3 regions of the Streptomyces sp. NPDC004134 genome follow, and region 1 is predicted to be linked to each of the others. Evidence: riboswitches for the same ligand, from Rfam matches in the RefSeq annotation. Region 1 holds a riboswitch; each other region holds the start of a gene.
What was found. Region 1 has a riboswitch for cyclic di-AMP ahead of ACFYVJ_RS00260 (peptidoglycan DD-metalloendopeptidase family protein). Riboswitches for the same ligand answer to the same signal wherever they lie in the genome.
Positions count from the first base shown of each region.

Region 2: another riboswitch for cyclic di-AMP. It lies ahead of ACFYVJ_RS05215 (LysM peptidoglycan-binding domain-containing protein); the one in region 1 lies ahead of ACFYVJ_RS00260 (peptidoglycan DD-metalloendopeptidase family protein).
Region 3: another riboswitch for cyclic di-AMP. It lies ahead of ACFYVJ_RS34055 (M23 family metallopeptidase); the one in region 1 lies ahead of ACFYVJ_RS00260 (peptidoglycan DD-metalloendopeptidase family protein).

Region 1 is NZ_JBIAMS010000001.1:62,650-72,561, forward strand. It holds gene ACFYVJ_RS00240 (TSUP family transporter) at 1-266, opposite strand, end outside; gene ACFYVJ_RS00245 (rhodanese-like domain-containing protein) at 337-1,698, opposite strand; gene ACFYVJ_RS00250 (DUF302 domain-containing protein) at 1,896-2,309, shown strand; gene ACFYVJ_RS00255 (SDR family oxidoreductase) at 2,284-3,813, opposite strand; cyclic di-AMP (ydaO/yuaA leader) riboswitch at 4,172-4,334, shown strand; gene ACFYVJ_RS00260 (peptidoglycan DD-metalloendopeptidase family protein) at 4,343-5,107, shown strand; gene ACFYVJ_RS00265 (nuclear transport factor 2 family protein) at 5,259-5,639, shown strand; gene ACFYVJ_RS00270 (DUF5959 family protein) at 5,656-6,087, opposite strand; gene ACFYVJ_RS00275 (hypothetical protein) at 6,585-7,280, opposite strand; gene ACFYVJ_RS00280 (RNA polymerase sigma factor) at 7,277-7,828, opposite strand; gene ACFYVJ_RS00285 (DUF6461 domain-containing protein) at 8,283-8,912, opposite strand; gene ACFYVJ_RS00290 (DUF4246 domain-containing protein) at 9,160-9,912, shown strand, end outside.
Region 2 is NZ_JBIAMS010000002.1:459,613-469,524, forward strand. It holds gene ACFYVJ_RS05180 (PQQ-dependent sugar dehydrogenase) at 1-250, shown strand, start outside; gene ACFYVJ_RS05185 (sugar phosphate isomerase/epimerase family protein) at 342-1,307, shown strand; gene ACFYVJ_RS05190 (hypothetical protein) at 1,497-1,922, opposite strand; gene ACFYVJ_RS05195 (ATP-binding protein) at 1,919-2,371, opposite strand; gene ACFYVJ_RS05200 (helix-turn-helix domain-containing protein) at 2,607-3,467, shown strand; gene ACFYVJ_RS05205 (DUF397 domain-containing protein) at 3,468-3,716, shown strand; gene ACFYVJ_RS05210 (hypothetical protein) at 4,049-4,693, shown strand; cyclic di-AMP (ydaO/yuaA leader) riboswitch at 4,797-4,971, shown strand; gene ACFYVJ_RS05215 (LysM peptidoglycan-binding domain-containing protein) at 4,978-5,877, shown strand; gene ACFYVJ_RS05220 (FadR/GntR family transcriptional regulator) at 5,961-6,767, opposite strand; gene ACFYVJ_RS05225 (SDR family NAD(P)-dependent oxidoreductase) at 6,833-7,624, opposite strand; gene ACFYVJ_RS05230 (beta-galactosidase) at 7,726-9,720, shown strand; gene ACFYVJ_RS05235 (ABC transporter substrate-binding protein) at 9,745-9,912, shown strand, end outside.
Region 3 is NZ_JBIAMS010000044.1:7,862-17,773, forward strand. It holds gene ACFYVJ_RS34030 (DUF742 domain-containing protein) at 1-237, shown strand, start outside; gene ACFYVJ_RS34035 (ATP/GTP-binding protein) at 218-916, shown strand; gene ACFYVJ_RS34040 (cytochrome P450) at 913-2,406, shown strand; gene ACFYVJ_RS34045 (cytochrome P450) at 2,403-3,674, shown strand; gene ACFYVJ_RS34050 (PP2C family protein-serine/threonine phosphatase) at 4,026-5,390, shown strand; cyclic di-AMP (ydaO/yuaA leader) riboswitch at 5,614-5,789, shown strand; gene ACFYVJ_RS34055 (M23 family metallopeptidase) at 5,801-6,922, shown strand; gene ACFYVJ_RS34060 (VOC family protein) at 7,127-7,492, opposite strand; gene ACFYVJ_RS34065 (hypothetical protein) at 7,544-8,695, opposite strand; partial or broken gene ACFYVJ_RS34070 (hypothetical protein) at 8,909-9,097, opposite strand; gene ACFYVJ_RS34075 (PrsW family intramembrane metalloprotease) at 9,117-9,912, opposite strand, start outside.

The DNA of each region.
Region 1 (9,912 bases):
CCGCCGAGCATCGCGGGGCCGGCTCCGGCCGCCGCGAAGAGCAGGCCCGTACGCCACCGCACGTGGCCCTCGCGGGCGTGGGCGGCGAGCGCCGTGGCCGAGGTGAGGGCGACGATGACCAGGGCGGCGGAGGTCGCGGCCACGGGGCCGAAGCCGAGCAGGTAGATCAGCGCGGGCACGGCCAGGACGCTGCCGCCGCCGCCGAGCGCGCCGAGGGCGCCGCCGATGAGCGCGCCGGCGGCGAGGGCGAGTATGACGGCGGTCACGGGACGGCGCCGGTGGGGCGGGGCCCGTACACCGGGCGGCCGCCGGGGCGTATCGGGCGCCGGCGGGCGGTCACGGGGCGGTCCGTACGGGAAGTCCCGCCTTCGCGGCGGAGTCGAAGGAGTCGTCGACGGCGACGACGTCGCGGCCCGCGGCGTCCAGCAGGGAGGCGGCGATGGCGGCGCGCATGCCGCCGGCGCAGTGCACCCACACCTCACCGGCGGGGATCTCGGCCAGGCGTCCTGGCAGGGTGTGGATGGGGATGTGGACGGAGCCCTCGACGTGCCCGGCGGCGCGGCGCTCCGCGTCGCGGCGCACGTCCAGGACGACGGCGTCTGCCGCCGTACCGGCCAGGTCGGCGAAGGTGGCGCGGGGGAAGGAGGCCGGGGCCTCCCCGTCGCGCACCCAGTCGGCGGGCGTGCCGGTGGCCGCGGCGGCGGGGCGGTCGATGCCGACCCGTACCAGCTCGCGCTGGGCGTCGGCGAGCTGCGCGGCGGACTCGGCGAGCAGGGTGACGGGCTTGCCCCAGGGGATGAGCCAGGCGAGGTACGTGGCGAGCTGCCCGGCGGCCTCGAAGTTGAGCGAACCGGAGACGTGCCCCTCGGCGAAGGCGACGCGGTTGCGCAGGTCGACGACCCACTCCCCCGCGGCGAGCCGCTCGGCGATCTCCCGGGCCGCGGCGGGGGCGGGCGGGGTGAGGTCGACGGGGGCGGGACCCGCGGTGTTGGCGGGGCTCATGTGGACGTAGTACGCGGGGGTGTCGTCGAGCCCTGCGAGCAGGTCGGCGACGAAGGTGTCGACGTCGCGGGTGAGGGCGTCGTTGACGGCCTTCTCCCGGCCGATGGTGGTGTCGCTGCCGGTGGCCTGCGCGGAGGAGCAGAAGCTGCCGAACCCGTGGGTGGGCAGCACGGCGGTCTCCTCGGGCAGTTCGTCGGCGAGCCGCCGCGCGGAGGCGTGCTGCGCGCGGGCCAGGCCCTCGGTGAGCCGGGGCTCGACCAGGTCGGGGCGGCCGACGGTGCCGATGAGCAGGGAGCCGCCGCTGAAGACGGCGACGGCGGTGCCGTCCTCCTCCAGCACGTACGAGGTGTGGTGGGGCGTGTGCCCGGGGGTGGCCAGGGCCCGCAGGGCGAGGCGGCCGTCGATCTCCGTACGGTCCCCGTCGCGCACGGGTACGTGCCGGAAGGAGACGCGGGCGCCGGCGGGCACGAGGTAGGCGGCCCCGGTGACCCGGGCCAGCTCCAGGCCCCCGGTGACGTAGTCGTTGTGCACGTGCGTCTCGACGACGTACGAGATCCGCACCCCGCGCCGCGCGGCGGCGGCGAGCACGCGGTCGATGTCGCGCGGAGGGTCGACGGCGACGGCGGTGTGCTCACCGCCGGCGAGATAACTGCGGTTGCCGAGCCCCGGCACCTCGATCGTGTCGACGAAGAACACGACGTACTCCCTTCCAGTGGCTAATTACCCCGGGGGGTATATCAGCGACCGTAGCATAATTACCCGGGGGGGTATTTTGGGAGGCGGGGAACACCCCGGGAGAACGGCCTGCCGGGACCGCGCCGGCGCCCGGACACCGCCCCTCGCCCCGTGCCCCACACACCACGCGCCGACCATCGGAAGGGCAGCCGACCGCCATGCGCTACGACCGCACCGTGCACCTCGACACCGACTTCACCACCGCCGTCGCCCGCACCCGCGACGCCCTCGCGGCGCAGGGCTTCGGCATCCTCACCGAGATCGACGTCACCGCCACCCTGAAGGCGAAGCTCGGCCACGACATGGAGGACTACGTCATCCTCGGCGCCTGCAACCCGCCCCTCGCCCGCCGCGCCCTGGACGCCGACCGCTCGATCGGTCTGCTGCTCCCCTGCAACGTCGTCGTCCGCCGCGACGGCGACCGCACCGCCGTACAGGCCCTCGACCCCGGCACGATGGTCACCCTCACCGGACTCGACGCGCTGCGCCCGGTCGCGGAGGAGGCGACCGCACGCCTCGACGCGGCGCTCGCCGCGCTCGCGCCGCTCACCGGGGCCGGGGAGACGGACTGACGCCCGCGCCCCTGGCGGCGGCCCGGGTGATGTTGCGGGCCATGCCGCCGAAGACGACGTGGTGGAAGGGGAACACCGACCACCAGTAGGCGTGCCCGAGGAGGCCGCGGGGGTGGAACAGGGCGCGCTGCCGGTACCGGGTACGGCCCGCGGCGTCCCGCTCGGCGTACATCTCCAGCCACGCCAGCCCCGGCATCCGCATCTCCGCCCGGAGCCGCAGCAGGTGCCCGGGCTCGATCTCCTCGACGCGCCAGAAGTCCAGCGAGTCGCCGGCCCGCAGCCGCTCGGCGTCGCGCCGCCCGCGGCGCAGGCCGACGCCGCCGGCGAACCGGTCGAGCCAGCCCCTGACCGCCCAGGCGAGCGGGAAGGAGTACCAGCCGTTGTCCCCGCCGATGCCCTCGATCACCTTCCAGAGCTCGTCGGGGGGTACGTCGACGGAGAGCCGGCGTTCGTCCTCGTAGAGGCTGCCGCCCGCCCAGTCCGGGTCGGTGGGCAGCGGGTCGCTGGGCGCACCGGGCACGGCGGCGGACGACCACCGGGTGGCGACGCGCGCCTCGCCCACCCGGCGCAGCGCCAGGGCCAGCGCCTCGCCGAAGGGCAGCGGGCGCCCCGGCAGGTCGGGCACGTACCGGGCGATGTCGTGCTCGCGGCAGACGACCTCGTGGCGCAGCGACTCGGTGAGGGGGCGGGCGAGGGCGGCGGGCACGGGGGTGACGAGCCCGATCCAGTGGCTGGACAGCCGCGGGGTGAGGACCGGCACCGGCAGGATGAGCCGCTTGCGCAGCCCCGCCGTGGCGGCGTAGCGGCGCATCATCTCCCGGTACGTCAGGACGTCGGGCCCGCCGATGTCGAAGGCCCGGTCGACGTCCGGGGGCATGGCGGCGGCGCCGACCAGGTAGCGCAGCACGTCGCGGACGCCGATGGGCTGGGTGCGCGTGTTCACCCACCGGGGGGTGACCATGACCGGCAACCGCTCGGTCAGATAGCGCAGCATCTCGAACGACGCCGACCCCGAACCGATCACGACCGCGGCCCGCAGCACGGTGGCGGGCACGGCCCCCTCCAGAAAGATCCGCCCGACCTCGGCCCGGGACCGCAGGTGCGGGGACAGGGACGCCTCCGGCACCCCCCGCGGCGTAAGGCCGCCCAGATACACGATGCGCCGCACCCCGGCGGCATCCGCCTCCCGGGCGAAGACGCGGGCCGCCCGCCGGTCGGTCTCCTCGAACCCGCCGCCGGAGCCGAGGGCGTGCACCAGGTAGTACGCGACATCGATCCCGCGCAGGGCGGCACCCACGGACTCCTCGTCCGTGACGTCCCCGCGCACGACCTCGACGTCCCCGGCCCAGGGATGGTCGCGGAGCTTGCCGGGCGTACGGGCCAGGCACCGCACCCGGTGCCCGGCCGCGAGCAGCTCCGGCACCAGCCGCCCGCCGATATACCCGGACGCCCCGGTGACCAGGCACGTCAGCGTTTCGGAGGTGGGCTGGCCATCGGTGTCCATGATCGATTCCTTCGGAGGGGCCGGTCGTCACCGCGTGCGGGCAGTACGACTCCATGATCACGTCGAAGGGGCCGCGGCGCGCGGCAACGTGGCCCGGACAGCGGCCGGGACAGGCATGTGAACGCATCACCACCCGCCACGCCCTTTGTCGGAGACCGACGGGCAAATGAGCGCTTGCCCGGGTCTGGCGGCTGCACGACGTCAACTCGCCGCGACGCGGAGTCAATTATTCCGCGGGAGCGCGTGACCCCCTTGCCGTCGAACACATGATCCCCCTAGCGTGGCTGCCCGTTCGAAAGGCGAACACCCGCTGCGCGCCGGACCGCCGAATCCTGCCCCCGGCGCCGCGGTACCTGCCGATCAGCTCGCACCGCCGGGCAGGAGCGGGGGACCCACGGGTCCGGCCCCCGCCGGACCGCGCCGTCCCTGCGACGGCTCGGGGTGAGGTCCGCCGAAGCCGGCGGCCGGGCAGCTCCAGCCCGAACCCGACAGCTCACCTCGCAGGCGTCCGGAGAAAGAGGCCCGTACGATGTCATCCCCTCACGGCCGCCACCGCGCGGCGCGCCGCCCCGGCAGCGCCCGCAAACTCGCCACCCGCGCCTCGGCGGCGGGCGCCACCCTCGCCCTGCCGGTCATCGGCGCGTCCGCCGCCTTCGCGGAAGAGGACACCACCTACACCGTCACCTCCGGCGACACCCTCTCCGTCATCGCGGCGGAGCAGGACGTCGACGGTGGCTGGAAGACGCTGTACGAGAACAACAGAGCCGTCATCGGCGAGGACCCGAACCTGATCTCCCCCGGCATGGACCTCTCCCTCGACGGCCCCGCCGACGGCCCGGGCACCAACGCCGACAACGCCTCCTACGGCACCGCCACCGCCGCGCCCGACCCGACGGCCGTCATGCCCGTGGACGGCAGCACCCCCACGGCCGGCTACGAGGCGTCGGGCGCGAACTGGCAGAACGGCCACACCGGCCAGGACTGGTCCGTCCCGGTCGGCACGACGGTCAAGGCCGCGGCCAAGGGAACCGTCGTGGAAGCAGGCTGGGACGACTCGTTCGGCTACCAGATCGTCATCAGACACGGCGACGGGGACTACACCCACTACGCCCACCTCTCGCAGATGGACGTCTCCGAGGGCACCGCGGTCGGCATGGGAGACCGCATCGCCCGATCCGGCGCCACGGGCAACGTCACGGGCCCGCACCTGCACTTCGAGGTCCGCACGACACCGGACTACGGCTCCGCCAAGAACCCCCTCACCTGGCTCACCAACCACGGCGTAACCACCTGACGCGACCCGGGACGGTCGGGGCGGGCCTCCAGGGGCCCGCCTCACCTCGCCACCCCTCACCTCGCCACCCCTTTCCTGCCGGCACCGGGCAGAATCTGCCATCAGCAGAAGGGGAGACGTCTCCGGCACCGGGACCCGTCATGCTGGGCAGATGCCGAACGACGATCACACCGAAAGCCTCCGCGCGGCCGAACGACGCCTTCAGGCGGCCCAGCTCGCCTCCGACGTCGACGTAATGGGCGAACTGCTGGACGACGCGGGACGGTTCACCGGTCCCGACGGACGCCTCTACTCGAAGGGCGACGACCTGGAAGCCCACCGGACCGGCCACCAGGTGCTGACCGGCCTTGAGGAAGAAGACCTCCGGGTGTTCGCTACGGCGCACACCGGAGTCACCTGGTTCCTCGGCACGCTGGAGGGCTCCGTCGGCGGGCAGCCGCTGCGTGCCCGGATGCGCTACACCCGGACCTGGAGCCGCGACCGGGCAGGCTGGAGGATCATCGCGGCGCACGCCGGCTTCGTCACCGAATGATCCCGTCGGCCGGGGTTCAGTCCTCTTCGAGGGGCCAGGTCTCCCAGACGGCGTCCAGGCGTCGGTACGCGTCGTCGAACCAGGCGTCGGCCAGGGGGACGGTGACCGTCACCGTCGTCAGGGAGGCGGAATGGTCCTTGATCGTGACCCGGCACCTGTCGTCGTCCTCGTCGAGCTCGACGTACAGCCACGGCGCCCTCGATCCCTCGCGCCAGGCGATGTCCTCGCCCGCGTCGAGCGAGTCCAGAGCCTGCTGCCACTCCCCCAGGTCCTCGGGGAAGAGCCAGGTCTTGAGGGTGCCGCGGACGAACGGCGTTTCGACCACGAACTCCCCGACCAGCACATCCGCTTCGACGGGGGGCTTCCGCGTCTCCCTCCCGTCGATCCGGAGGACGACGCTGTTGCCGTCCCCCTCCAGACGGATCAGGTCGATCGGATCCTCAGCCATGACTGCCCCTCCCTGCTCGCGCACGTCGCCGAAGACTAGTCGCCACCACTGACACGACAGCGGCCGAGGGTCCATCAGCCCGCGCAGGCCCGGGAGTTGGCACCGTCGAGCACCGACGGACCGTCAGGCACCCAAGTCACGGCGCACTCCACGCACCAGCGGTCGCCGCCGCTCGTACGAGGCCCGCGGCAGCCGGAGGGCGAAGGGCTCTCGCCTGGGCGGCACCGCGCGGCGTTCTCCGGCGCGGTGCCGTCGGCGTGGGGAATGAGTTAGATCATCTGCTGTACCCACCAGAAGAGCAGACCCGCCAGCCCGGTACCGAGGCCGTAGTACAGGCCGCGCAGAAGGTGTGTAGTGATCTCGCTCCTGCGCGTGCGGCACCGGCAACTCCGCCGGCAGGCCGGGGCGTGGTGCACACGGATCCGGTTGTTCCTCGGACGCACGGCGGAATTGGCCGGCGGGCGCGTGAGCTTGGGCACCGGGACACCCTTCTTTCGTCAGTGCTGTTCGCAGTGGCGTTTGAAGCGGTCGGCGATCTCGCTTTCCGGTCGGCAGACCAGCGCGTCGCGGACGTCTTCGCGGGAAGCCAGACGCTGTATTTCCCGGTGCATGTGCGGTTCCCAGCCGGGTTCGCAGTGGCGGTCGACGTAGTCGGCGAACAGGCTCACGCCGGATATGAACTCGTCGTCGGGTCCGCCGTCCTTCTGCAGTTGCGTACGCCAGTGGCCGGCCTCGGCGGGCTCGCCGAGACCGAGGTGGTGCAGGTGCAGGCAGTACGCGGCGGCGCGGCTGCCGGCGCCGGCGGCCAACTGCCACCAGAACTGCGCGCTTTCCCGGTGATCCGCCTGGTACAGCATGCAGGCGAAGACCTGCATGCCGCGGATCGCCCCGTCTATGTCGGGCACCTCCAGCCACGTCTCGTGGCCCTGCGGCCCGTGGTCGCTGAGCAGACTGGCCAGCCGGCCGACGAACCCGGTCGCCCCGGCCCGGTTGACGGTCCAGCGCACCAGGACCGACAACTCGTCCCGCGCCTGCACCACCGGAGAGGCGTCCGTGCCCGGCCCCGTATACCCGGCCGGCCCCTCCTGCAGCCGCCGGAGCCCGGCCGCCACGTCGAACCGCCGCCGGCCCGCCAGCATCATCTCCCCGGCCCCCGCCAGGAGTTGTTCCACCGCCGAGCTCTGTTCGCTCACTTCGTGTCCCCGTCCTTCTTCAGCAACTGCGCGAGATCCCGTTCCAGGCGCTTCGTGGCGCGACGGCAGTGGTAGTCGACGGTGCTGGCCGTGACACCCAGGTACCAGGCGATCCGGTCGGTGGGGAACTTGCACAGGTAGCGCAGCACCACCACGTCGAACTGCCGCGGAGAGAGCTTCGCTATCGCCTCGTACAGCCCGACGCCCGCGTTCTGCTGCTCCAGGAGCTCCTGGTACACGGCCAGCACGTGCGCGATCTCGCGCCGCACCTTGGACTCCTCGACGTACGAGGCGACCACCCGGCGCAGGATCGCCCACGCCTGCTGCCGCAGGTCGCCGTGCCGGCCCAGTTCCTCCCAGCGGTTGCGGATCTGATGAAACGCCAGGTGGATCGCCTCTGCCGCGGTCTCGTCGTCGAGCCAGTGCTGGGCGTACGTGAAGTACGCGTCCGCGTTGGCGAGGTACAGCGCCTCGCACACGGGCGGGACGTGCAGCATGGCGTGCGTCACCGGGCTGCTGTGATCCTCTGCGGGGACTTCCTCGGTCATAGGTCCTCTTCGAACGGGGGCCGGATATGGAGAATCGGGTGACTCCCTCGTCACCCGATGAACTGCTGCACCCAGCCAACCCGACCACTTGAGCGAACACGCATGAGCAGCGCGCCATTTTCGCTCCGCGATCATGGATTCCGCGCCGCCCACAGCGACTTACCTCGCGGTAACGCCCGGCGAACTGCACGTTCGGGAATCCGGCACAACCGCGGTCTACACCTCTCGGCCATCGTGATGTGTCTCACAGTGCAAGCTGTGACCTGAGCCCTGAAATTGCAACCACGGACCGGAGACCAAACCAGACCACAAGACACCCACCATTGCCCGCCCTTCGACCGGAATAGGCAGCCACACGAATGAACCGGCCCGCCCGACGCCCGGACCACGCGACGGGGTCAGGCAAGCCGGGCAGATCCCGACCAGCCGTTCGGTACGGGCACTCGACGACTCTTCACTCGTAGATGCGGGCGAAGGCGGCCGTGGGCAGTGGTCCCCAGGTGTCCTCCCAGGCGATGGCGATCCCGTGCTTGTCTTCGAGGAAGCGCAGGAAGGCGGTGTCCAGGAGTTCCTCGTCGGTGTAGGTGAAGTCCGGTATCGCTTCGTCCGCTCCGGCCTCTCCCGAACGCAGCGTGAGCTGATCGCAGTAGGTCAGCACCTTTCCGTCCCGGGCGTAGCCGATCTCATGCTCCCCGTTCACGCTGCGGTACACCGAGTAGGTCCGCGTGCCGCGCGACAGCGCGGCCAAGTGGGCCGTGGAGCGGGCCGAGAACTCCTCGATGGCGTACGCCCAGCCGGGGACGGCGCCGGCGCGGACGATTGCCTCGGGGCAGGAGAGGAACCCGGCCTCGGCAAGGCGAGACAGGAGGGGCTCGTCTTCCAGGTCGAGGAAATCAATATCACCCAGCGGGTCGTCCTCCTCCCGCGACAGAAACTCCATGGCCTCGTCCTCGGTCAGCTCGTGGATGTGCTGCCGTTGCGCGCCCAACCGCACCAGAAGCTCCTCCGGCGTGATGTTCTCGCACAACGTGAAGGTGTAGCCCAGATCGTGCGCATTCGCTATCCACCGAATACCGTTCACCACGTCACGCCCTTCCGGCAGCCCGGCACGTACGCCGCAAAGTAGCCCACCAATCCCCCGCACGGGCAGGGAACTTCTGAACACCCGGCGGACACGGGCTGCCCCAAGGGCGCCGCCCGGGTACGCGCGGAGGTGCCCCGGCCGCCGGGTGCCGACTTCCGGACCGGCGGTGATGGGTGCGTGGGGCGGGGTGTCAGTGGGCTCCCGTATCCTTCCGGCCACCGCACATCGACTGGGAGGACCAGGAGAATTGAGTCGCCTTTCCGCTTTCCCGCTGCCCTTCAGGGCATCGCGTTCCCTCTCGTTCGCGAAGCCTCGCACCCTGCGGGAACTCGAGATGATGGAGTGCAGCGCCCATATCCGGGCGAAGCCGGAGTGGTTCGAGAAGAGGAACGACGCCGGCATCGTCGCCAGGTGGACGCAAGAGGCGATAGCCCAGGGCCTTACCGAGGCGCAGGTCCGTTACGTGCTCGCCGAGCTCGCGCACTACGCGGCGCTGCGCGACGGAAGCAACGGCGCGGAGGTGTCTGCAGTCGACGGGGTGTGGCAGTCGGACCGGCTGGTCGACGACGAGTTGCGGTCCCGGTTGCGGGAAGCGGTCCGGGTGCTGGAGGAGGTGCCGGAAGAGGAGCGGGACTGGCATCCCGGCTCCGCCGGGCAGGTGCTCGATCTGGTTCATCCGTCGCTGTTCTGCCTCGTGCACGGGGTGAGCGGCGCGCCGGAGCGGGCTTGGGAGAATCCGACGGACCGCTGGTCGACGTACGAGTTCTCGGAGAAGTTCCAGTGGCTGCCCACGGACGTCGACGTCAGCGCCGACGGCGAGGTCGCCTTCCGCTCGTACGTGAACAACGTCCACCCCGAGGCCCATCGCGAACTGGCCGACGTGCTGCCCGACTTGTTCGCCCGGATGCGGCCGCTGCTGGAGAACGTGCTCACCGACCTGCGCCATCCGCGGCCCCCGCGGATCGTGGCGGATCCGTACGGGTGGTACGACTCGGAGCCG
Region 2 (9,912 bases), on a different contig from region 1:
GTTCGAGGTCACGGTCTCCGACGAGGTCGAGGTCGACTGCAGCAAGGTCAACGTGCACTACATCGTGGGCCATGACGCGCACGGCCACCCGCAGAGCACCACCGCGGGCTGCAGCGGCACGATCCAGACCGAGCCCGTGGCGGGCCACGACCCGTCCGAGGGCAACGTCACCGGCGTGTTCGTCGCCGAGTACACCGACCCGGGCGGCCTCACCGGCAGCGATCGGGCGGTCATGAAGATCGTCGGCTGACCTTCCGGTACGGCGCGGGGTGGCGTGCGCGCGTACGCCACCCCGCGGTTCCCACCCCGTCCACACCCGAACTCCGCAGGAGAGATCCGACATGAGCAAGCCCAGCCTGCACCGCCGTGGATTCCTCAGGGCCGCCGCCGGCACCGCCGCCGTGGCCGCGGGTGCCGGGGCCTTCGCGGCCCCCGCCGCCGCCCAGGTCAACGGCCGCGGCGGCCTGATCCCCCGGGGCCGTATCGGCCTGCAGCTCTACAGCGTCCGCGACCAGATCCAGCAGCGCGGCTTCACGCCGGTGCTGAGCGAGCTGGCCGCGATCGGCTACAAGCACATCGAGTTCGCCGGCTACACCTCGCCGGCCGAGCCGGACATGACCGTCCCCAAGCTCCGCAAGCTGCTCGACGACAACGGGCTGCGCGCCGGCGGCGCCCACCTCGGGCTCGACGCGCTGCTCAACGCGAGCACCCGCGAGCGGGAGTTCGAGAACGCGGCCGTCCTCGGCATGGACTACGTCGGCACCGCCAGCGACTTCCCCGGCCGCACGGCGGCGGAGATCCAGGCCGGCGCCGACCGCTTCAACGAGTCCGGCGAGGTGGCCCGCGGCTACGGGCTCAAGGTCTACCAGCACAACCACACCAACGAGTTCGGCCCGGTCACCGACCAGCCGGGCAAGCGGCGCCACGACCTCTTCCTGAGCGGCACCGACCCGCGGTACGTGTTCCTGGAGCTGGACATCCTCTGGGCGTTCGGCGCCTCGGTCCGGTTCCGCGACCAGCTCGGCGAGTTCAACCCGCTGGACTACGTCAACGCCGCCCCGCAGCGCTACATCGCCTTCCACGTCAAGGACGGCGTGCGGGACCCGGCGCTGACGAACCAGTACCGCGACGTCGTCTTCGGCCAGGGCGAGCTGGACTTCCGCAGCTTCTTCAGCGGGCTGCGGGCGCCGGGGCTGCCGCTGTACTTCTGGGAGCAGGACCGCGGTCCGCAGGAGCCGCAGGGCTCGATCTGGGCGGCCGAGGCCAGCTACGACGCGATGGTCGCGCTGCGCGGCCGGGACTGCTGACGCCCGGCACCGCGCGGTAGGCACCGCACGGTAGGCACTGCACGCACGAAGGACGCGATCCGCGGGACCCGCGCCGCCGCCCCCGGCGGCGCGGCCCGCGGTTCGTCATTCCCGCGGCGGGCCGGCCGCGGGCTCCTCCCCCGCAACCGAAATCGAGGAGGTGCCCGCCGGCCGGTCCGCCGCGGGTGCTCAGGCGGCGTCGCCGCGGCCCGCGACGACCCGGGCGACATCGCAGGACCAGGCGGGCTCGACGCCGGTACGCCGGCAGATCCGCAGGAAGAGCGGGATCGGCGGCGTGTACGGAACCCCGTCGGCCGGCCGGTGCACCAGCCGGGGTACGGCCGCCGGCCCGCCGGTGCCGGCGGCCGCCCCCGAGATATCGGCGCCCGGGGCGTAGTGCACGCTCCGCGGCCACTGCAGACCGGCGCCGGAGCCGGCCGGCACGATCCACCACCACCGGCTGCCGTCGGCGAAGACGCAGCCCACGCGGGGAAGCCGGGCCATCACGTCATAGCCGATCCGCTGCGGTACGCCCACGGCGTCACAGCCGAGGGCCGCGGCGCCCGCGCCCGGTACGGCCAGCCGGAGCCGGCCGCCGGGCTCGGTGCGCATCATCCGGCCGCCCGCTCGCCGGCCGCCGGGCCGGCCCCGGTACGGGTACCGGTAGCGCGCGGCGCGGCGGCCCCCCCGGCCGCCGGCACCTCGCGCTGCAGCTCCGCCCAGACCACCAGACCCGGGCCGGGCCGCGCGTCGTATGCCCCCCAGCTACTACTGACCGCGGTGACGAGCAGGAGCCCCCGACCCTGCTCGTCCGCGGACGACCGCTGCACCCGCAGGCTTCCCGGCTCGACACCCTGGTCGGTGACGGCCAGCCGCAGGCGGTCGGCGCTACAGCGCAGTTCGCACCCTATGCGCCGACTCCCCGTATGCAGCAGTGCGTTGGTCACCAGTTCCGAGAGAACGAGGGTGGCACTGTCGCCCACCTCGCCCTCCACCCCCCAGCGGCGCATCTGCTCGCGGGCCAGCCGGCGGGCGACCGTAACGGCGTCCGCCTGACCTGGCACCTCGAAACCGCACCGCACCGCATCGACCCCCGAACGGAATCCCGGCAAGCCGGGGTCCTGTGTCACGACCCCCGTCTGATGCGGCTGTGTGGACTGGCTCACATCCCAAACTATGGCCCCGCCGCGGCCACTTGGCAACCCCCACTGTGAATTTTTCAGAGTTGCCGTTGCACTGTGTTCGCCAAGCCCGAGGCGTGGCACACTGCTTGAGGCAGTTCCGACAGGGAGGTATGGCGTGAGCGAACCGCGGTCTGCGCCGACCGTGGGGCAGGTCGTGCTCGGCAAGCGGCTCCAGGAGCTGCGCGAGCGCGCCGGGCTCAAGCGTGAGGAAGCTGCGAAGACCCTGCGCGTCGCCCCCGCCACCGTGCGCCGGATGGAGACCGCCGAGGTCGCGCTGAAGGTTCCGTACGTGCAACTGCTGTTGCAGGCGTACGGCATCGACCAGGAGGAGATCGACGCCTTCGTCGCGCTGACCGAGGAGGCCAACGAGCCCGGCTGGTGGCAGCGCTTCCACGACATCCTGCCCGACTGGTTCAGCATGTACGTGAGCCTGGAGGGCGCCGCGTCGCTCATCAGGTCGTACGAGCCGCACTTCGTGCCGGGTCTGATGCAGACCGAGGACTACGCACGGCACGTGCTGAAGGTCGGCTCCCTCGGCCGGGTCGCGCCCGCGGAGATCGAGCGGCACGTCGCGCTCCGCATGGAGCGCCAGGACCTCCTCACCCGCGAGGAAGCGCCCCGGTTCTGGGCCATCGTGGACGAAACGGTCCTGCGCCGCCCGGTGGGCGACGGCTCGGTGATGCGCGCGCAGGTCGACCGGCTCCTCGACATCGCGTCCCTGCCCAACGTCACGCTCCAGATGGCGGAGTTCCGCACCGGCCACCATCCGGGCACGTACAGCCCCTTCGTCCTCTTCCGGTTCGCCATGCCCGAGCTGCCGGACATGATCTACACCGAGTACCTCACCGGCGCCGTCTACCTCGACGGCCGGCACGAGGTGGCCACACACCTCGCCGCCCTGGACCACATGGCGGCCCAGGCGGCGACGGCAAAACGCACGAAGGAAATCCTCCGGGACTTCCGCAAGGAGCTGTGAATGGAACGCATTTACAACGGCATGCCGGCGGCGGACCTCGGCACCGAGGGCTGGCACAAGCCGTGGAGCGGCGGCAACGGCGGCAACTGCGTCGAGGCCATGAAGCTGCGGGACGGCCGGATAGCGGTACGGCACTCGGCGCACCCCGAGGGTCCCGCCCTCATCTACACCCCCGGCGAGATGGACGCGTTCATCGAGGGTGCCAAGGCCGGCGAAGCCGACTTCCTGCTGTCACGGAGCCCGGTGTGACCGCGCCAGGCACGGCGCCTCCGCACCGGCTGCCGCGCCGCCCGGTCCACTCGCCGTCCGGACCGGACGGCGAGCCCATCCCGGCGAACGGGGGTGTGGCCCACCCGCACTGACGTGGGCCACCGGCCGGGAGCACAGAGAGGGAGGGGACACCCCGGGGGGGTCCCCTCCCTCGGCGTTTGCCGAAGCACGGGCGCGCAACGGCGCCCGGGGGCACGGCAGATGAAATTCCAGAAATCATGAACCGCGCGTGTCCGCACCGCTGCCTTCCGCGAGGTATCGGCGTACGGTATGCCCCCGATGGCCGTCGTCAGCCCCGGGGAGGCCCCGCGATGAGCGCATCTCCACCCCCGTCCGCGGGCGCGGCCCCGCCGGCCGTCCGTGTCGGGGTGCTGCTCCCCCGGCTGCCGGAGGAGCCCGCGGACTGGCTGGCGGAGTGCGCGGCGTACGACTCCGCCGGCGCCGACGCACTGTGGCTGGACGGCGGTCCCGACCCGGCCCACGACGTACTGGCGCTCGCCGCCGCCCTGGCCGCCGCCACCGGCCGGGCGAGGCTGGTGGTCGCGCTGCCCGACAGCGTGCCGCAGGCCGCGCTGCTGGCCCGGGCGCTGGCCACCGTGGTGCTGCTCAGCGGCGGCCGGCTCGCGCTCGCCGCCGACTCCCGGCGGTGCGCCGAACTCGGCGCCGTGGCACCGACGGTGCCCGCCTTCCGCCGGCTCGCGCCCGCGGGCCCGGGCTATGAGGAGCCGGGCGCCGGGCGCTGGACTCCGGCGGCCGCGCCCGCGGGACCCGACGCCTGGCGGACCGCGCTCGCCGGCGCCGCGGAGCGCGGGGTGCACGGTCTCGTCGTACCGGCTGGGCAGCGTTTGCTGGAGGCGCTGCGCCTCGGCGTGAGTGCCGAACGTCACACGCGCCCCAACCGCCCCACGCGTGCGCGCGTCACCACGGAGCGTCAGACTACGCGCCGATCCTCGTGATCCGCTTGTGATCTGCCGTTCGATCTCCTAGTGTCCGAGTCGTTCGCACACGCGAGCACCGAGCTCCGGTACGCCGAGTCCTGCCCGTCGGAGCCCGGAACCGTCGTCCCCACAGCCGTTCGGGCAGGAGCGGGGGAACCACTTCTCCGTCGGCAGGAGCACGGTGGCAGGACCGCACCGCACTCCCCGACTCGGGGTGAAGCCGCACAGCACGACGCGGCCGGGCAACTCCAGCCCGAACCCGACAGCTCACCTCGCAGGCGTCGGAGAAAGAGCGAGCCACCATGGCCGGAACCGGCACCCGGCGCGCGCCCAAGTCGCGCTCCACCCGCCGCTACGCCGCTGCCGCGGGGGTGGGCATAGCCCTGCCCGTCGCCGGCGGCATCGCGGCGACCGCCGCGCACGCCTATACGGTCGAGAAGGGCGACACCCTCTCGGAGATCGCCGAGGACAACGGATTCGGGGCCGACTGGCAGCGGCTGTACGAGGCCAACAAGGCAGCCGTCGGCGACAACCCCCACCTGATCCTGCCGGGCCAGGAACTGGACCTGGGGGACGAGAAGGCCGAGAGCAAGCCCGCCGAGGCCGACCAGACCGCCGCCAAGACCGAGCAGAAGCAGCAGCGTTACGTCGAGCACACCGTCGGCGCCGGCGAGACGCTGGCCAAGATAGCCGCGAAGTACGACGTGCCCGGCGGCTGGCAGCGGGTGTACGTCGACAACGAGAAGGCGATCGGCGACAACCCGGCCGCGCTGAAGGTGGGCACCGAGCTGCGCGTCGACACCAAGGGCGGCAAGGTCGACAAGTCGATCGACCCGAACGGCTCGTCGGCGTCGAAGAGTTCCGGCGGCTCCGGCGGCGCGACCGAGGCGTCGCAGGCGAGCGTCCCGACCACCGAGTCCGGCATCCAGGCGGCGGCCCGGGAGATCGTGCCCGCCGACCAGTTCACCTGCTTCAGCAGCATCGTGGAGCGCGAGAGCGGCTGGGACCACACCGCGACGAACCCCAGCTCCGGCGCGTACGGCCTGATGCAGGCGCTGCCGGGCGACAAGATGGCCTCGGCCGGCGCCGACTGGCGCACCAACCCGGTCACGCAGATCAAGTGGGGCCTGGACTACATGAACGACCGCTACGGCAGCCCGTGCGGCGCCTGGGACTTCTGGCAGGCGAACAACTGGTACTGATTCCGGGGGCTCCGGCCCGCGGAAGTCTCCTTCGCCCCGTCGTGCGGATCCGTCCGCGCGGCGGGGCGCGTTCGTCGTACGGGCTACGCCCCGGCCGCCCGTTCCGCCCCGGCAGCCCGCCCGGCCGAGGACCCGCCGGCGGCCCCGGCGCCGGATCCGCCGGCGGACAACTCCGCCAGGTCCCGGGCCGCCTGGGCGAGGAGCCGGTGCATCGCCGCCTCCGCGGCGTCCGGGTCCTGCGCCCGGATCGCGGCGAGCACGGCGCGGTGGCCCGGCACGGGGTCCCGCGGGTGGTGTCCCGGGCCGTGCACCAGGCGGTCGCGGGCGGCAAGACCGCTGGCGAGGACCTGATCCATGCGCTCCAGCAGCTCGTTGTGCGAGGCGGCCAGCAGGGCGCGGTGGAACGCGAGGTCCGCGGCGACCGCCTCGGCCGCGCCGTCCCGCGCCCCGGCCATCGCCGTGAGCGCCGTCTCCAGCGCCGCCAGGTCCGCGTCCGTGCGCCGCACCGCGGCCAGCCGGACCGCCGCGGGCTCGACGATGCCGCGCACCTCGTCCAGGTCGCGCAGCAGCGGGGAGGCGGCCCGCGCGGCGGCGCCCTCGCCCTGCTGCCGGCCCGCGGTCTCGAAGCGCCAGCGCAGCACGTCGGCGTCGAGGAGGTGCCAGTCGGCGCGCGGCCGGACGAACGTGCCGCGCTTCTGCCGGGCGTCGACCATGCCCTTGGCCGCCAGCACCTTCAGCGACTCGCGCAGCGCGGTGAGGCTGACGCCCAACTCGGCCTGGAGGGCGGCGAGGTCGAGGGTGGCGCCCTCGGCGATCTCACCGCCGAGCACCCGGTGCGCGAGGGTCTCCACGGTCTGCCCGTGCACCCCGCGGCGCGCGTAACCCGCCATGGCCGCTCGCTCCTCCCTCGCGTCCCCGCTCCCGTGCCCTCCGCCGCCCCGCGGCGCCCCCGCGCTCAGGCCGACGACTTTACGACGCTCCAGCCGCCGTCCACGACCAGGCTCGCACCGGTGACGTAGGACGCCTCGGACGAGGCGAGGAAGGCGACGGCGGCGGCCACCTCCTCCGGCGCGCCCAGCCGCCCCGCGGCGGTCTGCGCGGCGCTGGCCCTGCGGTCCTCCTCGGGGACCCGGTCCCAGAGCCGGGTGAGCACCGGTCCCGGCAGCACGGTGTTCACCCGTACCGACGGGCCGTACTCGACGGCCAGTTGCCCGGCCAGTGACAGCAGCCCGCCCTTGGCGGCGGCGTAGGCGGGGTGGCCCGGGATGCCGTGCCTGGCGTGCACGGACGAGACCAGCACCGCGGCGCCGGGGGCGCCCTGCTGCGCGCGCAGCCCGGGCAGGCAGGCGCGGAAGCCGAGGAAGGCGGCCGTCAGCCCGACGTCGACCTGGCGCCGCCAGGAGGCGGGCGACGTCTCGTGCGCGGGGGCGACGTCGACGGCGACGGCGTTGGAGACGAGGACGCCGACGGGCCCGAAGTCCCCGGCCGCGGCCACGATCCGGGCCCAGCCGTCCTCGCCGGCCACGTCCGCGACGACGGCCGCCGACGTGCCGCCAGCGGCGCGGATCTCCGCGGCCGTGGCCTCCGCCCGGTCGCCGTCGATGTCGGCGACGACGACGGCGGCGCCCTCGGCGGCGAGCCGGCGGGCGGTGGCCGCGCCGATGCCGGCGGCGGCCCCGGTGACGACGGCGGTGCGGCCGTCGAAGCGGGCGGTGTGCGGGAGTTGCGTGGCTCCGGCTGCTGTCACGAGGTCACGCTCCGGGTGTTGACGGATCCGCCGCGGCACTTCTACGTTGCCCGCAAGGTTAATTCGTAATTTAAGAATTGAGCAAGAGGGGCGGAGGCAGTGTGGCGCGCATCCACTTCGGCGGCGACTACAACCCCGAGCACTGGCCGGAGGAGGTCAGGGCCGAGGACATCCGGCTGATGGAGGAGGCCGGGGTCTCCATGGTCACGGCCGGGATCTTCTCGTGGGCGCTGGTCGAACCGCGGCCCGGCGCGTACGACTTCGACTGGTTCGGCCGGGTGCTGGACGACCTGCACGGCGCCGGCATCCGCGTCTGCCTGGCGACGATGACCGCCTCCCCGCCACCGTGGCTGACCGAGCGGCACCCCGAGGTGCTGCCGCAGGACGCCGACGGCATCCGCAGGTGGCCCGGCTCGCGTCAGCACTTCTGCCCCTCCAGCCCGGTCTACCGCGAGCACGCCGTACGCCTGGTCACCGAGCTGGCGACCCGCTACGGCACCCACCCCGCCCTGGAGAGCTGGCACATCGGCAACGAGTACGGCTGCTCCAACCCCCGCTGCTACTGCGACGTCTCCGCCGCCGACTTCCGCCGCTGGCTGCGCGAGCGCTACGGCGACGTCGAGGCGCTGAACACCGCCTGGGCCACCACCTTCTGGTCCCAGCGCTACGGCACCTTCGAGGAGGTGTTCCCGCCGCGCACCACCCCCACCCACCCCAACCCGGCCCAGGTGCTGGACTACGCCCGCTTCTGCGACGACGCGCTGCTGCAGTGCTACCTCGCCGAGAAGGAGGCGCTGAACGGGATCACCCCCGACGTGCCCGTCACCACCAACCACATGCCGCTGCACAAGCCCGTCGACCCGTACGCCTGGGCGGCGCACGAGGACGTCCAGGCACTGGACTTCTACCAGGACCCGTACGACCCCGAGACGCACCTCGGCGCGGCCCTCGCCTTCGACGTGACCCGCTCGGCGGGCGGCGGGCGCCCCTGGATGCTGATGGAGCAGGCGCCCAGCGCCGTCAACTGGCGGGCGCGCAACAGCCCCAAGCCCCCCGGCGCGATGCGGCTGTGGAGCTGGCAGGCGGTCGCGCAGGGCGCGGACGCGGTGCTGTACTTCCAGTGGCGGGCGACCCCCGGCGGCGCCGAGAAGTTCCACTCGGCGATGGTGCCGCACGCCGGCACCGACACCCGGATCTTCCGCGAGGTGCGCGCGCTGGGCCGGGAGCTGGCCGCCGTCCCGCAGCTCGCGGGCGGGCGCTCGTGCCCGGAGGTGGCGCTGCTCGCGGACTGGCACAGTTGGTGGGCGCTGGAGCAGGGCTCGCACCCGTCCGCCGACCTGGACTACGCCGAGACACTGCGCCGCCACTACCGGCCGTTCTTCGACGCGGGCGTGGAGTGCGACGTCGTGCCGCCGGACCGCGACCTGTCCGCGTACCGGCTCGTGGTCGTGCCCAACCTGTACCTGATGAGCGCGGAGACGGGCGCCCGGCTGACGGAGTTCGTACGCGCCGGGGGCCACCTGCTCGTCTCGTACTTCACCGGCATCTCCGACGACTGCGACCGCGTGTACCCCGGCGGTTATCCGGCGCCGCTGCGCGAGGTGCTGGGGCTGCGCGTCGAGGAGTTCTGGCCGCTGGCCGAGGGGCAGCACCTGCCGCTGACCGGGACGCTGACCGGCACCGGCGACCTGTGGTCCGAGGCCATCGACCTCGAAGGCGCGGAGGCCGTCGCGGCGTTCGGCGCGGGCGAGCTGGCCGGGCGGCCGGCGCTCACCAGGCACGCGTACGGGGACGGAGCCGCCTGGTACGCGGGCACCCGGCTGCCGGCGGCGGAGATGCGCACCCTGGTGGACCGGGTACGCGCCGGGGCGGGGGTGGAACCGGTGCTGCCGGGGCTGCCGGCGGGGATCCAGGCCACCGTGCGCGAGGGCGCGGAGGGGCGCTTCCTCTTCCTGCTCAACCACGGTGCCGGCACCGCGACCGTCACCCTGCCCGAGCCCATGCCCGTGGTCGCAGGCGACGGCGCCGGCCCCGCGGCGGGCCCGGTCGCCTCGGTCGACCTCCCCGCCCGCGGAGTCGTCGTCCTGCAGACCTGAGGAGTGCACTGACAAGGAGGTCGGATGCCCACCCGAAGGAAGATCCTGGCGTGGGGCGCGGCGGCCGCCGCCGCGCCCGCACTGGCCGGCTGCGGCGAGCAGGTCGGCGCGGCCCGTACGACCACGGCGGCCGGGCGCAGGCCGGGGCAGAAGGTCACGCTGACCTTCTGGACCTGGGTGCCCCTGCAGAAG
Region 3 (9,912 bases), on a different contig from region 1:
CAGTCGGAGCACGCCGCGATCCTGCGCATCTGCCGCACCCCGACCGCCGTGGTGGAACTGTCCGCCGACCTCGGACTGCCCGTCGGCATCACCAAGATCCTGCTCTCCGACCTGCTGGCCGCCGGCCGGATCACCGCCCGCCACCCGCGGTACGCGCCCCCGCGCACGCCGGGCGGCGTCCGGTTCGCCGATCCCGAGACTCTGGAGAAGGTGCTCGTTGGACTCCGCCACCTCTGACCCCCGCGCGACCCCCGCGCCGGGCGGCGCGGCCGGGCGCGCCCCCCTGGCCCGTACCGCGGACAACGGACTGAAGATCGTCATCGTCGGCGGCTTCGGCGTCGGCAAGACCACCATGGTCCGCTCCGTCAGCGACATCCGGCCGCTGAACACCGAGGAGACGATGACCCTCGCCGGCCGCGGCATCGACGACCGCAGCGCCGTACCCGGCAAGACCGCCACCACGGTCGCCTTCGACTTCGGGCGGATCAGCCTGGACGAGCGCACCGTGCTCTACCTCTTCGGGGCGCCCGGGCAGGAACGCTTCTGGTTCCTGTGGGACCGGCTGTTCTCCGGGACGCTCGGCGCGATCGTCCTCGTCGACCACCGCAGGCTCGCCGACTCCTGGTACGCCATCGACCGGCTGGAGCACCACGGCACGCCGTTCATCGTCGCCCGCAACGACTTCGGCGGCCCGCCCTACACCGGCGCGGAGGTGCGCGAAGCGCTCGACCTCGACCCGCACGTCCCGCTGGTCGACTGCGACGCGCGGTCCCGCGAGTCCAGCAAGGGCGTGCTGATCGCCCTCGTCGAGCACCTGCAGCGGCTCGCCGCCGGTACGGCCACCGCTGCCGCCGCGACCGCCGCCGCGGCTTCCGCCGCAGCCACCGTCCCCACCGCACCGGAGACCGCGACATGACCCCGACTTCCGACGACCAGGCCGCACATGAGGGGAGCAGCAGCCAGGCGCAACCGCGCACGGGCGCGCTGAGCGAGGCCCCTGCGCCGGGTGCGCCGGCCGACGGGCCCGCGCCCCCCGGCGCCGGCGCGCCTGCGCCCGCCGACCCCGACGCGCCCCCCGGCACGCACCCGCCCCCCGCTGCCGCCGCACCCCCCTCCGGGTGCCCCGCGCACGCCGGCGCCGCCGGGGCCGTACCCCTCAGCGGTCCCCGCTTCCACACCGACCCGCGCGACCTCTACCGCGAGATGCGCCGCGACCACGGCCCCGTCGTCCCCGTCGAACTCCCCGGCGACATCCCCGCCTGGCTCGTCATCGGCTACCGCGAACTCCACCAGGTCACCTCCGACCCCGAACTCTTCCCACGGGATCGCGGGCTGTGGAACCAGTGGGAGAAGATCCCGCCCGACTGGCCACTGCTGCCGATGGTCGGCCAGGTCATGCCGTCCATCCACTTCACCGCCTCCGCCGCCGACCACCGCAGACACGCCGTCATGGTCGGCGCCGCACTGGAAAGCGTCGACCCCTTCGACCTCCGCCGGCACTGCGAACAGCTCGCCGACCGGCTCATCGACTCCTTCTGCTCCCGCGGCAGCGCGGAACTCGTCGGCGACTACGCCGTCCCCCTCCCCGTACTCGTCCTCGCCCGCCTCATCGGCTTCCCCGACGCCCAGGGACGCCAACTCGCCCAGGTCCTCAACGAACTCGCGGACGGCGGACCCGGCGCGCTCAAGGCGTACGAGACCTTCGTCGAGCACATGACCCGTCTGGTCGCCGAGAAACGGCTCGCGCCCGGCCAGGACGTCACCTCGCAGATGCTCGCCGACCCCATGCACTTCACCGACGAAGAGGTCATGCTCGACCTCAAGGACACCACCGCCGCCGGCTTCCTGCCCACCGCCGACTGGATCGGCAACTCCATCCGCCTCATGCTCACCGACGACCGCTTCGCCGCCGCCCTCGGCGGCGGCCGGCACAGCGTCGGCCAGGCCATGAACGAGGTGCTGTGGGAGGACACCCCGACGCAGATCCTCGTCGGCCGCTGGGCAGCCCGCGACACCCAGCTCGGCGGCCGCCCCGTCGGCGCCGGCGACCTGCTGCTCCTCGGCCTCGCCGCCGCCAACGACGACCCGCAGATCCAGCAGGCCCTGGGCGGTCCTGGCGGCACGGGCGGCGGATACGGGTACAGAGGCGCCGGGGTACCCGCCCAGGCCGGCAACAGCGCCCACTTCGCCTTCAGCTACGGCGACTTCCGCTGCCCCTTCCCGGCCCAGGAGATCGCTGAGATCATCGCCCGGACGGGCCTCGAGGTACTCCTCGACCGGCTGCCCGACCTGGACCTGTCCGTGCCGGCCCGGACGCTGGTGCGGCGGCCGTCCGCGTTCCTGCGCGGCATGACCGCCCTGCCGGTCACCTTCACCCCCGTACGCGCTGCAGGAGGTCATCCGTGAACTGCCCGCACGCCGCCGGCGCAGCCGCCGTCCCGACCGGCTCCGGGGACCTTCCCGGGCCGCTGGCCATCGACCCGCTCGTACGCGACCTCGCGGGCGAGACCGCGCTCCTGTGCGCCGCCGCCCCGCTCACCCGGATCGAACTGCTCGGCGCGCCCGCGTGGACCGTCACCCGGCACGCCGAGGCCCGCCAACTGCTCACCGACGCCCGGCTGGTCAAGGACATCGGCGCCTGGCGGCTGTGGCAGACCGGCGAGGTCACCGCGGAGTGGCCGCTGATCGGGATGGTCGACCCGGGCCGGTCGATGTTCACGGTCGACGGCCCCGAGCACCGGCGGCTGCGCGCCAAGACCGCGCAGGCCATCACGCCGCGGCGGCTCGACGCGCTGCGGCCGGTGGTCGAGGGGGTGACGGCCGAACTGCTGGACTCCCTGGCGGCCGCGGCGGCCGCGGGCGACGGGGTGGTCGACCTCAAGGAGGTCTTCGCGCAGCCGCTGCCGATGCGGGTGGTCTGCGCGCTCATGGGCGTCGCGGAATCGGAGATACCGCGGCAGATGCGCCTGTGGAAAGCTTTCTTCTCCATGCTCACGCCGCAGGACGAACGGCTCGCGGTGATGGCGGAACTCGACCGCGTGTTCACGGACATGGTGCGGCAGAAGACCGCCGAGCCCGCCGACGACCTGACGAGCGCGCTGATCCTCGCCGACGAGGGCGGCGAGCCGCTGACCGAGGAAGAGGTCGTCGGCAACCTGAAGTCCATGATCGCGGCCGGGCACGAGACCACGATCACGCTCCTGCTCACCACCGTGCGCGGACTGCTGACCCACCCCGAGCAGCTCGGCATGGTCCGCGAGGGCACGGTGACGTGGGAGACAGCGATCGAGGAGGCACTGCGCTACGACCCGCCTGTGACCCACCTGCTGATGCGGTTCGCGACGGAGGACATCGAGATCGCCGGCACGGTGATCGAGAAGGGCGAGGGCGTCGTCATCTCGTACCGCGCGATCGGGCGGGACGCCGGGCACCACGGGGCGGACGTGGACGTCTTCGACGTCACGCGGGCGACGCCGATCCGGCACATGACCTTCGGGCACGGGCCGCACATCTGCCCCGGCGCGGCGCTGTCGCGGCTGGAGGCGGCGGTGGCGCTGCCGGCGCTCTTCGCCCGGTTCCCGGAACTGCGGGCGGCGGCGCCGCTGGGCGAGCTGCGCAACCTTCCGGTGCTGACGCAGAACGACCTGGCGTCCTTCCCGGTACGCCTCACCTGACGCCGCCCGAGCCGTCTGACGCCGCCTGAGCGCCCTGCCGGATGGCCTCATCCGTCCGGGGGCGCGGGGGACGCCGGGGGAGCTGAGGGGCGCGCGGGCGCCGCGCGCGCCGGAGCCGGGCGGTCCTATACCCGTTCGGCTGTACCCTCTGCGTGCGGTCCGCTGGTCCGCGACGCTTCTACCCGTCCCACCCTGGCCGCCATGACGCCCGAAATGCCTCCTGTAACCCGCCTGGGCCCCGCCCGGTCGCTGTCCCGCCCGGGACGCGGAACCCTGAGGGACGACGGCACGGGCCCGCGTGCCGGCCGCACGGGGAGGACAGCGCAGGAAGGGCAGCGCAGGAGAGGGCAGGTGCAGCCGGTGCGGGAGGACGGCGCGGGTAAGGGTGAAGGCGGCCCGCACGACGAGGGCCGCAACTCGCACGATGACCGCTCCTCACGCGACGGCCGCGCCTCACGCGACGCCCAGCGTGGCTCGTACGGCGAGCGCGGCTCGTACGGCGAGGGGCGCGGTCCGTACGAGAACGGGCGGGCCTACCGCGTCGGCGCCGGCGCGCTGGACCTGGCGGCCCGGTCCCGGCGCCCCGACGCCACCGGCGGCGAGCGCCGGGTCAGGTGGGCGCTGCGGTGGCTGCCGGCCGCGCTGATCGTCGTGGGGTCGGTGTTCTTCTGGTTCACGCCGGAGGGGCTGAGGTCCTCGCCGGTCTTCGAGACCACCCCGCTGGTCGCCGCCGCGCTGCTCACCCTGCGCGGCACCGTTGCCGTTGCCGTGGCCGCCCTGGTGGTGGACGTCGCGCTCGAAATCCTCAACGGCACGGCCACGAACGCCGACGCGCTCACCCAGATGGTGTCGCAGGTCGTGCTCGGCGTCCTGGCGGTCGTGATCAACCTCCTCATCCAGCGCAATTACCGCCGGCTGACTTCCGCCCGCCACGTCGCCGTCGCCGCGCAGCGCGCCGTGCTGCCGAACCCGCCGGACGGCTTCGGCGCGCTGCGGGTCGCCGCCCGCTACCAGGCCGCCGACGCCGACGCCCGTATCGGCGGCGACCTCTACGCCGTGCAGGAGGGCCCGTACGGCGTGCGCTGCATCGTCGGCGACGTACGCGGCAAGGGGCTGGAGGCGGTGGAGTCCGTGGCGGTCGTCATCGGCGCCTTCCGGGAGGCGGCCGAGGAGGAGGCGGGGCTCGCCGGGGTCGCGCGGCGGCTGGAACGCGCGCTGCAGCGCCAGGAGACGGGGCGCAGCGGGCTCGACCGGGTGGAGGGGTTCACGACCGCGGTGCTGGCGGAGGTCGACCGCGAGGGCGGCGCGCTGCGGCTGCTCAACCGCGGCCATCCGGCGCCGGTGCTGCTGGGCTCGGACGGCGCGGCACGCACGCTGCACCCGCGCGAGCACGCGCTGCCGCTGGGCATGGGCGACCTGGGTACGTGGCCGGACGAGCTGATGGAGGTGGCGTTCCCGCCGGGCGCGGCGCTCGTCCTGTTCACGGACGGCGTGACGGAGGCGCGGAACCAGGCGGGCGTCTTCTACGATCCCCTGCCCCGGCTGGACGGCCGGCTGTTCGACGGCCCGCACGAACTGCTGGACACCCTCCTGGACGATGTGACGCGCTATACGGGCGGGATGATCGCCGACGACATGGCGCTGTTCGCCCTCGCGCGCTCCCGTGCACCGTTCGGAGAGCCGCCGGACGCGGCCGCGCCTGTATACGCTCCGTAGTGGAATAGCGCCCCTCCGCATAACAACTGATGCACGATCAGCTAACGACCGGACCTCACTGCGCGTAATCAGGCCGTCAACTTGTCCGTTTCCGCTGGTACATGCCCGGATCGTCCGCGGTAAAGCACAACTCAATAACGGGAACGACTTGGAATCGAACGCCGTCGTCCGCTAGCGTGCGGTAACGCAGCGCGGTCGTCACTGCCGTCGCAAGAGGCGGCACCGTGCGCCGTCGCCGAATCCCGCAAGCGTCACAACTGCAGCAACGGCAACACCTAGGGAACCGGGGAACCACCACCTTGGGGTGAATCGGGCCAACCTCCGCCAGGAGGCGGCCCGTAGGAGACCTTCCTGCTCCGAACCCGTCAGCTAACCCGGTAGGCGAGAAGGAAGGAAAGGAGTACGCCTTCGTGGCGTCCTACAGGTCTGAGCCTGGCTACGGCCATGGCCATGACGATTACGGCTACGACGGCTATGCGTCCGGCGGCTACGCCCCCGAGGGGTATGCGCCCGCCGGTTACGCCGCCGATGAGCCGGTCGACGAAGTCCTCCCCGAGGACGACCTTCCCTCCCGCGGCCGCCGGCGCCTCCCCCGGCAGCGCGGTGGCAGCATGGCGCGCAGCGGTGCCGTACTCGGCGTGGGCGTCTTCGCCGCCGTGGGCGCGGGCAGCATGGCCACGGCGCAGGAGAAGCCCCCGGTCGCGATATCCATGCCCGACCAGGTCGACGCCGTCGCGAGCCAGATAAGCGCGCAACTCCCGGACGCGGAGAGCCTGCCGGGCGTCGGCGACTTGATGCCGAGCACGCAGGAGCCCGCTTCCGACACGGTCGTCACCACGGCTCCGCTCACCCAGGTCAGCTACGCCGGCGACACCGAGACCGCGAACCAGCCCGCCGACTCCGGAGAGGCCCTGCGGGCCCGCATCCTGGAGCAGGCCGAGCAGCAGCAGGCGGAGGCCGACGCCTCTGCCCGCGCGGCCGCCGAGGCCGAGGCCGCCAAGCAGGCGGCCGAGGAGGCCGCCGAGGCGAAGGCGCAGGAAGAGGAGCGCCAGCGCCAACTGGAGGAGGAGCGCCGCCGCAAGGCGGAGGAGGAGGCCCGCCGCAAGGCGGAGGAGGAGCGCCTCGCCAAGCTCGCCGCCAGCTATGTCGCCCCGGTCGCGAACTACACGCTCACCTCGACGTTCGGCGAGTCCGGCGACATGTGGGCCGCGGGCCACACGGGCCAGGACTTCGCCGCTTCCACCGGCACCCCGGTCAAGGCGGTGCACGGCGGCACGATCACCGAGGCCGGCTGGGCCGGCTCGTACGGCTACCGCATCGTCCTCACCCTCGAGGACGGCACCGAGGTCTGGTACTGCCATCTGTCCTCCATCATCCAGTCCTCCGGCGAGGTCACGACCGGCGACGTCATCGGGCGCGTAGGCGCCACGGGCAACGTCACCGGCCCGCACCTGCACCTTGAGGTACGACCCGGCGGCGGGGACGCAGTGGACCCCCTCGCCTGGCTGCGCAACAACGGCGCCCCGGTCTGATCCACCCGGCGGGCCCAGCGCCCCGGCCCCCGCGGCCGGGACGGGCACCCGCCGCACGGACCGCAAGCCCCCATAAACCCCTCTCCCACGTCTCCGGCGTGCCCGAACGCAACTTCCCCCGTGGCGTCCGAGCGCGCACCGAGACCGCCGGCGGCCCTGGTGGCCGACCCCCCGACACCAGGGCCGTCGGCACCTTTCCGGGAGCTACTCCCCGGGCCCGCAGAGGCAGAACGGATGCCCGGCGGGATCGGCGAACACCGGACAACTGCCACCGGCTTCGGAGAGTCGCGTGGCTCCGAGCCGCAGCGCCAGCTCGCCCGCGGCGGTGGAGTCGTCGACGCCGAAGCAGATGTGCATCTGCTGGGGGTAGGTGCGATCGAGGTCGGGCCAGAGCGGCGGCCGGTAGCCGTCGACTTCCTCGAATGCCAGCCGTGGAAAGCTGTCTTCGTCCTTGGCGATCACCATCCAGTCGTTGCGGATGACCCGCATGCCGAGCAACTGCGTGTAGAAGTCGGCGAGCTGACGTGCGTCGGCGCAGTCGAGCACGATGTTCCTGACATAGGCGTCCATGGCGGCCACCCTGCCACGGCCCAAGGACACCGCCGGGAAGCCGGCGGCGACTCAGGCAGCGACGGTGGCGGAGGCAGAGGCAGTTGCCTGGGCACCGGCGGCGCCACTGGCGACGGCACCGGCACTCGCTGCCGCACCGGCAACCGCATAGGCGGCAGCGGTGGCAGCCGCGGCAGCACCGACGGCGGCGCCACGGGACCTTCCGGCGGTGGCGGTGCCACGGGACCCTCCGCCGACGGCGGTGCCACGGGACTCCCCGGCGGCGATTTCGCCCAGGGCGGCGCGGATGGTGTGGACCATCCGCTGGGGCCGCTCGAAGACATCGGCGGCGGTGAACCGCAGCATGCGCCGGACCTCGGGACAGCGCCCCAGGTCGTTGAAGCGCTCGACGTCGGCGAGATGAGCGGCCCGGCCGCCGTGGAAGCCGTAGCCCTCGATCTCCACGACGAGCCCCGCCACCGGGAAGAAGAAGTCCACTCGTATCCGCCGGCCGTTGGGCGCGGTGAAGGGCACTTGGCTGAGGGGCCGCAGCCCGGCGTCGTACATCCGCAGCCGCGCGACGGTCTCCGCGGGCGACTCGGAGCGCGGATCGACGAGCGACAGCCGCTGCCGCGCCTGGACCACACCTCGCCGCTGGCCGATCCCGGCAAGGGCCTCGGAGACCGCATGCAGATCGGTCACCTGCTCCCGCCACCGCCGCGGCCACCCGCCGGCGGGCCCCAACGGCCGCCGGGTCAAGGCCGACTCCACGGCCACCAGGGCCGCATCCCGCTCCGCCGTACGCAGCAGGTCGACGAGGGTCCGCGCGGCGTCGGTCACCCGCAGCCCGGCGACGCTTACGATCTCCTCGTCGCTCACGGCGGTCCGGTGCAACAGGCACCCTTCGGGCGCCCGCCCGCGCCCCCGCACGTGCGTGAACTCGGGCCGCACGGCGAGCACTTCGACCCCGAACAGATGAGCCGCCGCACTGTGACTGACGACCAACTCCGGCCGCCCGGCCTGCGCCACCCGCAACCGCAGCCGAAAATCATCAACCCGCCCCGGCTCCACCCACACCCCGGCCCGAACCTTCCGCCACCCCTCCTTCCGCAACCGCCGCACCAACATCCCGGCAGACCACCCGGCCCCCAAAGCCTCGGCACAAACCAACACCCCACCGCTGCCCGCCGCCAGTTCACCCAGCGACCCAATTTCCCCCGTCATGCCCCAACCCTCTCGCAGATCCCCACCCCCCGCCTCCCCTGTGGATAACTCCCACCCGAGCGGACTCCTGGGCAGGTCAGAGACAATCCGTGCCCACCCGCCAGGAACGCCCGAGCACCAGCTCGCTTGACATGGTGAAGAACCCCGCGCCCGGGCCCGGTCCGTATTGATCATGTTGGTGCGTACGGATCTGTCGGAGGTTGGGGGACGTGCTCAGCCGTTGGCTTGAGGAGCGTCCAGTGATCGCGCGAATTCTGCGAGTGCGTGGAAGTCGTTGTCGTGCAGACCTTATTCGTGGGTTGACGTGTCGGAGCAGACCGAAGCCCCATGGTGGGTGGCTACGCAGATCTCGTCGAGATCGCCCTGCTCGTCGTCCACCCAGGCGAAGGGCCGACTGTTGGCCGGGGAGCCTGTGCGGTGGTCAGGCGGGTGGGGGGTGGGGTGGGGAGGTAGTGGCTGGGGGTGGGGGCCAGGGGGTGGGGCGGGGTGGGTTGGTGGTGAAGGCGGCTCTGGTGAGGGCCGGCTGGGCTATGGGCTTGTTCTGCCACATCCTTGCGAGCAGGGCCTGTTCCCGGGCCGCGTAGTCTTTTGCCGGGCGGCCCTGCGTGGCCTGGGCGCGGAGCAGGGCCAGGGTCGTCGCGGCGCGTTCGTAGTCGGCCACCGCGCGGCGGGCCTCGTCGCCGTGGGCGTGGCGGGCCAGGCTGCGGGCTATCTTGCGGATGCGCAGCGAGGAGAGGGCCACCGGTTCCGCGGGGACCAGCCAGCCGGCCTGGGCGTAGACGGGGAGCTGGGCGCGTATCGTGCGGAGTTTGCCGCCGCGGGACCAGACCGCCAGCCACACCAGGAGGCCGAAGACCGGCGCCATCACGAAGGCGTACGCGCCGAGGAAGGCGTAGCCGTTCATCACCGCCGAGCCGTTCCACAGCGCGTGCATCGCGATCGCCAGCAGCAGCCCCGCCACCGGCAGCAGCACGCGGCGCAGGCGCTGACGCGCGACCGTCGTGGCCGCCAGGCCGAAGCCTATGCCCGCCATCGCCGTGAACAGCGGGTGCGCGAAAGGGGAGAAGACGATCCGGGCGACGAACGTCACCGTCACCGTCGCCAGGGGGCCGGAGTCGCCGAAGGTCTGGTTCTCCTCGTACGCACGGCCCAGGTACAGGATGTTCTCGGTGAACGCGAAGCCCGTGCCGATGATCCCCGCCAGCACCAGGCCGTCG